DNA from 3 places in the Bacillus kalamii genome. Region 1 is predicted to be linked to each of the others. Evidence: riboswitches for the same ligand, from Rfam matches in the RefSeq annotation. Region 1 holds a riboswitch; each other region holds the start of a gene.
The links. A riboswitch is a leader RNA that binds a small molecule or an ion and turns the genes downstream of it on or off. The one in region 1 is predicted to bind lysine.
Positions count from the first base shown of each region.

Region 2: another riboswitch for lysine. It lies ahead of ABC357_RS01085 (Na+/H+ antiporter NhaC family protein); the one in region 1 lies ahead of ABC357_RS09020 (amino acid permease).
Region 3: another riboswitch for lysine. It lies ahead of ABC357_RS09960 (cysteine hydrolase family protein); the one in region 1 lies ahead of ABC357_RS09020 (amino acid permease).

Region 1 covers NZ_JBDFMI010000001.1:1,794,898-1,798,186, reverse strand. Annotated here, with positions in the region: gene ABC357_RS09030 (acyl-CoA dehydrogenase family protein) at 1-519, shown strand, start outside; gene ABC357_RS09025 (DUF6509 family protein) at 549-842, opposite strand; lysine riboswitch at 1,104-1,286, shown strand; gene ABC357_RS09020 (amino acid permease) at 1,450-2,862, shown strand; gene ABC357_RS09015 (hypothetical protein) at 3,095-3,289, shown strand, end outside.
Region 2 covers NZ_JBDFMI010000001.1:208,500-211,788, reverse strand. Annotated here, with positions in the region: gene ABC357_RS01085 (Na+/H+ antiporter NhaC family protein) at 184-1,761, opposite strand; lysine riboswitch at 1,887-2,067, opposite strand; gene ABC357_RS01080 (HD-GYP domain-containing protein) at 2,167-3,267, opposite strand.
Region 3 covers NZ_JBDFMI010000001.1:1,984,108-1,987,396, forward strand. Annotated here, with positions in the region: gene ABC357_RS09955 (APC family permease) at 1-1,027, opposite strand, end outside; gene ABC357_RS09960 (cysteine hydrolase family protein) at 1,042-1,758, opposite strand; lysine riboswitch at 1,913-2,098, opposite strand; gene ABC357_RS09965 (PadR family transcriptional regulator) at 2,432-2,929, shown strand; gene ABC357_RS09970 (ABC transporter ATP-binding protein) at 2,960-3,289, shown strand, end outside.

The sequences.
Region 1 (3,289 bases):
TTGGAGGACATGTATTTAGCCGAATATGCGGAGAAGGAACATCCGGTAGATTCAAGCTGGTTATTGCACATACCTGCCTGTTACATTGGCATTGCTGGAGCGGCCAGGGAAGCGGCAATAGATTTCGCTGTCCACTATTCCCCTAATAGCATCACAGGAACAATAAGCGATCTGCCAGCTGTCCAGGCTAAAATAGGTGAAATGGAGCTGAAATGGCTTCAAAGCCGCCATTTCCTTTACAGCGTGGCCGCCCAATGGCTTAGCCAACCGAATGATAAGGGAAATCTTCGCCCGCAATTGGGGGCTGTAAAAAAAGCGGTGACCAATGAAGCAGTGGATATCGTCGACAAGGCCATGCGAATTGTCGGTGCCAAAAGCCTTCAGTCGACGAACCCTTTGCAGCGTTATTACAGGGATGTACGCGCTGGTTTGCACAATCCGCCAATGGATGATGCTGTATTACAAAATCTCGCTTTCCAAGCAATCCATAACATAAAAAAAACCACCGAAGCCCTTTAATGGCCGGTGGTTTTATATGTTTAGCCTACTTAAATCATTTCCTGATAATGGGCTTTGCAAAAAGCAGCCAAAATCTCCACTTCTTCGTCTTCTAATTCAAAATCAAGCACCGTATTTTCTCCTCTTTCATGTAAATCATAAGAAATCAATGATTCTTTGCCTTCTTCCACTTTAAAGAGAACACGGGCATATACTCCATTTTCATGATAAAGTTCATCATCCTCGGGAACGTCGATGAATAGAAGAAATTCATATCTATTTCCAGGTAAAATACCGAATTGGTCGTTTATTAATTGTCCTTCAAATTCTTTGATTTCTATCATAGTAAACATCCTTCCTGTCAGCATGCCTATATTATAGCGATAATATAGCGGGAAGGGAAGAAGGAGGCTATTCTCCAGATACGCCATTGGAATAAATTACAAAGGATATAGCTTAATAAAGCAGTTAAAATAGAGGATAGATAAACCAGTATGTTTCAACTAGTAAAATGGTTCTGAAAATCTCAACTTCTATTTTATTCTTGACGTCTTTTGGGGATTACTATACGATTATAGTATTAATGAATGATCCTCATCAGATGAAGGTGAGGTAGAGGTTGCGGTTTTTAAGAGTATATAGATGGAGGAGCCAGAACATTCCGTTGATATCTATAGAAAGGGAAAACCGCCGAAGCGTTGCATGTGTCTGAATGCAAAGAGCTGGGACTGCGTCATAATAGGTGCAGGACTGTCATGGCGAAATCGCCATGAAGAACTATCACAACAAAGTCTGATGGTGGCGTTGGTCTCTATACATACAACACACCAGTTTTAAATTGGTGTGTTTTTTTGTTTGTGAAATTGCCAAAACTCTACCAACATCCATGAGAAGTATTCAATAACAAACTAGAGAAAGCCCCGATTAAGGGCTAAAGAGGAGAGTTAATAAGTGGGAAATAAGCACAAACTGGGTTTTTGGGTGTTAACATCTTTAGTGGTCGGCAATATGGTCGGCTCTGGCATTTTTATGCTGCCGCAATCATTGGCAGCTGTAGCGAGCCCTGGAGGAGTCATCCTTGCCTGGCTATTTACCGGGTTGGGTGTCTTGTTCGTCACGTTGGTATTCGGCAATTTAGGTAAACGGAAGCCGGAACTGCAAGGCGGACCGCAAATATATGCAAAAGAATTGTTTGCAAAAGGCTCAAATGCGGCAACATTATCAGGATTCATGTCCACCTGGGGTTACTGGATCGGTAACTTGGCAGGCAATATCGCTATTATCACTACATTTGCCGGGTATTTATCAACCTTTTTCCCAAGCTTGACCAGCCAAGTGACTTTGTTCACCGTTGGAAGCTTCGAATTGAAAGTCGGTAATGCCTTGACGTTCCTAGTATGCTCGCTCATGTTATGGGTTACCCATTTCATCGTTTTGCGTGGTGTAGAAGGGGCAGGGAAACTAAACTTAATGGCTACTATTGCTAAAGTCAGCGGATTCATTCTTTTTATTATTATCGGATTGACTGCTTTTGAAAAAAGCAATATTGTTCCATTCATCGCGGACCAAGTGACCAGTTCGGGCCAAACTGTCGGCCTCCTTGGCCAAGTACAGTCAGCAGCTGTCATTACATTATGGGCATTCGTAGGAGTGGAATCCGCTGTTGTATTTGCGTCACGTGCCAAAAAGCAATCGGATGTCAAGAGAGCAACCATCCTTGGACTATTGATCGCATTATCTTTATATATTGGAATCAGCTTATTGGTTATGGGCATTCTGCCAAACGATGCTCTGGTTCACTCGGATAAACCGCTGATCGATGCCATCACACTCATTATGGGTCCGATAGGCGGAAAATTAATCGCTGCACTCGGTTTGATTTCTTTAATGGGTTCCACAATCGGTTGGGTTATGCTATCTGCTGAGGTTCCTAGTGCGGCAGCCAAACAAAGATTATTTATTCCGCGCTTTATGCAGGAAAATAAGCATGGATTGCCGGTATTCTCATTGATCATCACTAATATACTGGGGCAACTATTCATTTTTTCAACTATATCAAGTTCTATTTCACAGGCGTTCCAATTCGTTATCTATATTGCAACGCTATCCTACTTGGTCCCTTATGTGATCGCTTCGGCATTCCAACTGAAGCTTGTTTATACCGGGGAAACATATGAAACAGGATCTAACCGTTTCGGCGATGGCATAATCGGTTTCATTGCTTGTGCGTATTCTGTATATGTTTTATTCGCAGGAACAGCAAATATTAAAACGTTTATTTTCGGAATGCTATTATTGTTCAGCGGTGTATTCTTCTATAAGTTCGTAAAGGATAACGAAAAAGAACAGCTGAACGTAAAATAAAAGCAAAAAGAGCTGCTACACGTAGGCAGCTCTTTTTTTAGGATCAAAGAAGAACATATGTTCGTTTATGTAAAAAAGGGCATAATGTGTGCGTCATTTTCTGTCTAAAACCACTAATATAGTCATGATTTTAGGCATAAACTAGAAAAAAAGAGGACTAACCACCAGAAAAGAACATATGTTCTCGATGCTGAAAAACAGCATTTTTACGTGAAAGGGGAGCCCGAACGCTATGATATTCAGTGAAAATGGTTCAGTAAATGGATTCAAACAATTCCCAGTATCTTATACTCTTCATCATAATAACCGTGAAACAAAGCATCTAGCCATCATGCTTCCAGGTTCAACCTATCATACAGAACGCCCTCTGTTTCATTACTGTACAGCGTTATACCTGCAAAACAACATAGATGTTTTACACATAAAC
Region 2 (3,289 bases), 1.6 Mb from region 1:
AATCAATAGATAGGACAGGCTAGCCTATGAGCCGATGTTGACTTATTGCAAAGAAAAGCGGAAAGCGCCCGTTTATCCCCGACAAGCATAAGGCGAGTAACTGGCAATGCCTTAAGACCTCGATGGGTTGGCGCTTGCGACAAAAAAGGATCCGCCATCGCGGATCCTTCCCTATCTATCTGATTATTTTACTGTTTCCCTTATCTTTATTCCAGCTGGACGCCGAGAAGCAATAAATAAGAAAATAAAAAGGAGAAGAGCAACAGCCACTAAAGATAGCCATACTTGATTTGTAAATCCAAGTATTAAAAATCCAATTCCTGACACACAGGCTGATACTATTGCATATGGCAGCTGAGTCATTACATGGTCCATATGGTCGCAGCCTGCCCCTGTAGAAGAAAGGATAGTTGTATCCGAGATCGGCGAACAATGGTCACCGAACACAGCCCCCGCTAGAACAGCCGCCAGGGATGGCAGCAGCATAGTAGAATCCATCGTTGCCACGATATCTCCCGCCAAAGGCAATAGGATACCGAACGAACCCCATGATGTACCTGTAGACAAAGCCATTACACCTGCAATGATAAACAAAATGAAAGGAATCATCGATGAGCTGACATTTGCTTCCTCGACTAAACTTGCAAGATACGAACCGGTTTGCAATGCACCGACCAAATCGACAATCACCCAAGCAAATACGAGAATGTATACAGCGGGCAGCATCGATTGTATGCCCTCCATGATGCCTGTCCACAATGATTTAGGCAGCAACGCTTTTTTCATATAAACCTGGCGTAAAAATAATCCTAGCGTCACAACTAAACCAAATAATCCTCCGTATAATAATGATGTCGGCACATCTGTATTCTCAAACATTTGCAAAATCGTTGCATTGCCTCCCACAGACTGATTGCCCGTCCACAGCATAGCAGATACAGTTCCCGCAACCAACGCCGCTATAGGGACCAGCAGATCATAAACGGAGCCCTTTGAGCTAGTCGGAAGGCCACTCTTCAATTCACCTGGCGCCTTCTTGTCAGGATTCATGACCACCCCAGTTCGCTGTGCTCGTTCCTCATGTATTTTCATGCTACCCAAGTTGATATTCTTCCAAGATGTTATAAAAACAAGAAGAAGTGAAGCCCAAACATAAAAATTCATCGGAATCATTTGAATGAACGCGGAAAACCCGCTCATATCAAGGGAGTTTGCTGCCAAAATCGGGGCCATTATCGCGATGATATAAGCGCCCCAACTGGATACTGGAGAAATGACGCATACAGGAGCTGCCGTAGAATCGATGATATAAGCCAACTTAGCCCGGGATACTCGATTTCGATCTGTTAATGGGCGGGAAATTTGCCCTACCGCCAAGCTATTGAAATAATCATCGATAAAAATAATGATTCCAAGAATACCCGCTGTCAATTGTGCGCCTGTTCTCGTTTTAACCCTCTTTAACGCCCATTCTCCAAATGCCCTGCTACCGCCTGAAATGGTGACAAATGCTGTAATGATCCCCAATATCAGCAAAAATAACAGGATGTATACTTTACCAGTATTAATCGATCCATCACTGATGAACAAAGAAATCAATGTACTCCACAGTTTGGATAAAGCAGATAATGGGTTGAAGTCTGCCAGCAGCAATGCCGCCGAAATACTTCCCAACGCTAAAGATAATAAGACTCTCTTCGTCGCCAGAACCATTATGATAGCTATAACCGGCGGAATTAATGCGTAAATTGTATTTTCCATCTGAAACCTCTCCTTTACCGTTTCAAAAGGGCGAGAAAACCATGAACTCCTTCACGAAAACAAAAAGAGTAATGAAAGGATAGAAAACAACCCTTCATTACTCTTGTAATGTATGTTATCGTCCATCGCTCTGTAGCTCCCCATTGAAGATTTCCTTCAATGACAGTGCTGTCCTTATTCAGAACAGCCCCAGCCATACCCTATTGACAATAGTTGTATAACTTCGGCAAATCTTCCTTTCAGATATGGTCATCGTTGTCATCCTCACATATCTTACTGATCAGCTTTGCATCCTCTACCCCATGCGGTGATAGTTAATTATTCTTTTTATTTTTATAATATAACAATTTATGAGCGGACTTTCAATTAAAATAACATATTATTAAATGATTACCATATAAATAATTATTTTTTGATAAAATTTTTATCACAATCCACTATAACCAAATCCATTTTCTTCAGAAGGTCGATTTCATATGGTTCTCCGACAGGATGATGATTTTCCTCAATAATGCGAACGACAGGCCGATCGCTAATTCCCGTATTCTGCTTACAGACAACGCCTACTCTCCCATCATTCAACACTACGGTCAATCCGACTGGATAAATGGCAACAGCCCTTCTGAATGCTTCTACAATTTCCTGGTCGAACATCGTACCTGAGCCTGAATACAGTATTTCCAGCCCTTCATGCGGAAGCATCGCTTTCCGATAAACCCGGTTCGATGTAACGGCATCAAATACATCTGCCACAGCAATAATTTTCCCGTAGTCGTGTATATCTGTTCCCATCAATCCGCGGGGATAACCGGACCCATTCAAGCGTTCATGGTGCTGGAATGCGCAATGGGCCACTAAAAGGGAGACTGTACCTGCTTCCTTCAACATTTGAAAACCATGCTCTGCATGCTTTTTAATTTCTTCATATTCATCCTCCGTCAACCTACCAGGCTTCAATAAAATATCAGCGGGGATCTTTGTTTTCCCTACATCATGGAGAATGGCCCCTAATCCCAACGTTTCCAGCTGCTTTTGGTTCAATTTCAATTGAAGGCCAATTGCCAATGAGTAGAGTGTCACATTGAAGGAATGAATAAAAATATAACTGTCATGAATATACATATCTGATAAAATGGTCAGTAAATTGGTGTTTTGTTTGATTTCGGTCAATACATTGCTGATGATTGCATTTAATTTTTTCGCCGCTTTTTCAATCACAAAGGAACTGTTTAAGTTTGTATTCTGAGCGCCAACCTCCTGAAAAACCTTCTCAATCGTTCTAATCGATTCGGAGCGGACTTTATCAGAAACCGTATTTCTCGGCTGGATGCCTGCTGTCAAGTTGTCATCTATGTATACAAAGGGTATGCCCAATTCTTTTAGCCTTATAATCATACGCTCTGTTAATACAACACCCTCTTGCAGAAGAGCATGCCTACTGTCATTATAGATTGTTTTCCCTAAAACCTGACCCGATTTCACATATTCTGTAGATATTAATCGCATGGTTATCTCCTGTGTTATGATG
Region 3 (3,289 bases), 190 kb from region 1:
TATAAACTGGTGTTTTGTACTTGGGATGCAGATAGGTGAAAAATTTTCTAGGAATAACATCATCACGTCCCATTGTGAACATTAATCGCGCTGCACTTCCTTGCCCTGTAATACCGGCTGTGACGGTCGAAACAATGATGGCCACTGTATAAAGCATTGCCATCATAACGCCGCCCGCCGCCTTTGCCACGTCAAACAAAGCAGTATCTGCTGAACTGAAGCTATGCACATCCGGCCACACCAGTTGCGAGACATACGCTTGGCCGATAAATAAAACTCCGCCGATTAAACATGCTAGCATACCAGCTTTCCACATATCATCTTTTGGATTAACTGCTTCTTCCGATAAAGTCGTAATCGAGTCGAATCCTAAAAAAGAGAAACTCGCCATGGCCGCACCTGATATGATGGCAGACATAGCAAATGTATCATTGTTAAAAAAAGGCGTTATCGATATTAATGCCCCCGCTCCATCGTTGCCAGTGATTGCTTTGATGCAGAAAATGACAAATACTACGACCACAATTCCCATAAACAGAACAAGAATTTGATTTGTTTTTGCCGCTACCTGGATGCCGATGATGTTTACTGTTGTTATAATCGATGCAATAATCAATACCCATACCCAATATGGAACAGATGGAACAAGTGCATTGGCATATGATGCCCCGACCATAAATACGATGAGCGGAACCAATACATAGTCCATGAACATGGCCCACCCGGCGAAAAAACCTAGGTGGGGATTGATCGCCCTCTGTGTATAGGTGTAGGTGGAACCAGAAACAGGAAATGCTGCTGCCATCCGCCCATAGCTATATGCTGAGAACATCATCGCAATCATAGCGATCAAATAGGCCAACGGCAGCATTCCGCCTGTCGATTCTGAAGCGAATCCATAAATATAGGCTGGTGCGATCGGAGTCATGAAAGCAATGCCATAAATAACAAGGTCCTTTAAGGTCAATACCCTTTTCAATTGCGAATCTGTATTAACATGTCTGTTGTCTGATTGAATTGGTTTCATGCCAACAACCTTCTTTACGCTTGTGCGAATGCACGATTATTTATTTCATCAGTAATCATTCCGATGACTTCACTTGTACTCATCACTTGGCAATAGATCTGGTTCATAATCATGATTTCGGCATCATGCAGCTGCTGGGTAGCGGCAGCACAGGCATCCTCCACCAAAATGACTTCAAAACCGGCATCTGCCAAGCTTCGGACAGTAGAAGCGACACATTGGTCCGTTACCACTCCCGTGCAGACAACCGTTTCAATCCCCATATTGCGGAGCAAAAATTCATAATTTGTACCGCTCAGCACACTGTCTGTTGTTTTATTGACGACAATTTCATCTCCCAGCGGCTTTAATTCATCCACCATTTCCGCACCTGAGTCGCCGATTGGCAATAAAATATTATTCCAGCCCGGACGGCGCTGAACCGGTGAACGGTCTCTGCCATCTTTCCGATGGCAGGCAATGCGGCCGAAAGTTACCTCCAATTCATGATTCCTGAAAAAATCCAGCAGTTTTTTATTATTAGGAACCGCTAGCGCATCAATACGATCAAAGAAATACTCCCATCGGGCAAACATCCCTTTTTCCCTTGCCATTTGAGCATCCAAGCCATCCCTGCTGATGAATTGGTTTTGCATATCCACAATCAATAAAGCTGTTTTGGACGGATCTAGCTGAATCTTGCTCTTTCCCGTCGGAATAAAATCGTAGTATAGCGTTTGTTGTTTTTCCATTATAATATCCCCTTTGTCATAAAGTGTTTCAGCAACAAAAAAGAGACCCATAGGCGATAACAGGTCTCTTAATGGCAATTGAATAAAGGCACCTATACCAGGTAAACTACCGGAAGCATGCCGAATAATCCATAACCCCTCGACTTTTATCACGTTATGAAATAGCGCAACTTAATAAATCAACCGATTTATTAAGACAGTCCTGCAATTGTTCATTGCAGTCCCAGCATGTGGCGTTGAGAACTCGACACATGCTTCGGCGACACACCCTTCTGCTTACCATCAACGTTTTCCCTAACTCCGCTAAGCACTATTGAATGTCGCAACCTCTACCTCACAAGAAAAAGTGAGGTCTATTAAATTGTTAGAATTATTATATAATTAAAACACTTAGAAGTCAATTTACTATTTTATAGTTAATACTCATCCATACCCTACATTTTTTAGGTGAGTGATGAGTAAGCCTTAAAACAGCTTACTCAACAAGATTTTCTTTTCATATCATAGAAAGCTCACCTTAAGCCCCGTTAACCAATTTCAATTAGTCCGATTGAGTGGTTTCTCCCCTATATATCAACTAGTATTTCATCTATTGATTATGCTATTATTATATCGATTAATAATTTTAGATATATCTATTTTTCAAAAACGTAATACATAAGGAGGAAATCGCTTGAAAAGAGATCCAAAAAAGAAAGGCTCTAGAAGCCGAAGAAAAGGTAAGATCCAGATCGCCATCCTTCATTTGTTGAGCCAGGAGCAAATGCATGGCTATCAGATTATTAAAAAATTGGAAGAAAAATCGGATGGCTACTATTCGCCGAGCGCCGGAACGGTATACCCTGCTCTCCAGGAGCTTAATGAAAAAGGATTTGTAGATATTCAAGAGATTGAAGCAAAAAAGGAATATTTCATAAATCAGGATGGCGTTACCTTTTTGCAGGAATGCGGAAAAGACAGCGAAGAGTTTTGGATACATTGGAAAGGGAGGATTATTTGGAAGCAAACAAATGAATGCCAGTTAATCCAAGAGGAACTATCTTCCTGGGAGAAAGAAATGAAAGCTGCGGAAAGGTATGTAGCCTCCAATCTTCAGGATGCCGGCCAATTAATGGATATTATTTCGGAAGCTAAAGAGAAACTGGCACGTTGGAATCGTATGCATCATTAAATTTTTTACGCTACGGCTGGGGGAAGAAACATGCAATCGGCAAAACAATTAGTGAAATATGTAAAGCCATATACTATTTTGGCTATTATGGGACCGCTCTTAATGGTAGTAGAGGTGGTAATGGATTTGATCCAGCCTACTATCATGCAGCATATCATCGACACAGGAATTGCCGGCCAAAATCACGCATATGTCATCAAAATGGGATTACTAATGATTTTGAGCGCCATCATTGGCTTGCTCGGCGGAGCTGGGTGCTCCATCTACAGCTCAAGGGCCGCCATCCACTTCGCAAGCGATATTAGAAAAGATGTTTTTGAAATCATTACACAGTTTTCAAACAGGAATAAGGATTCATTC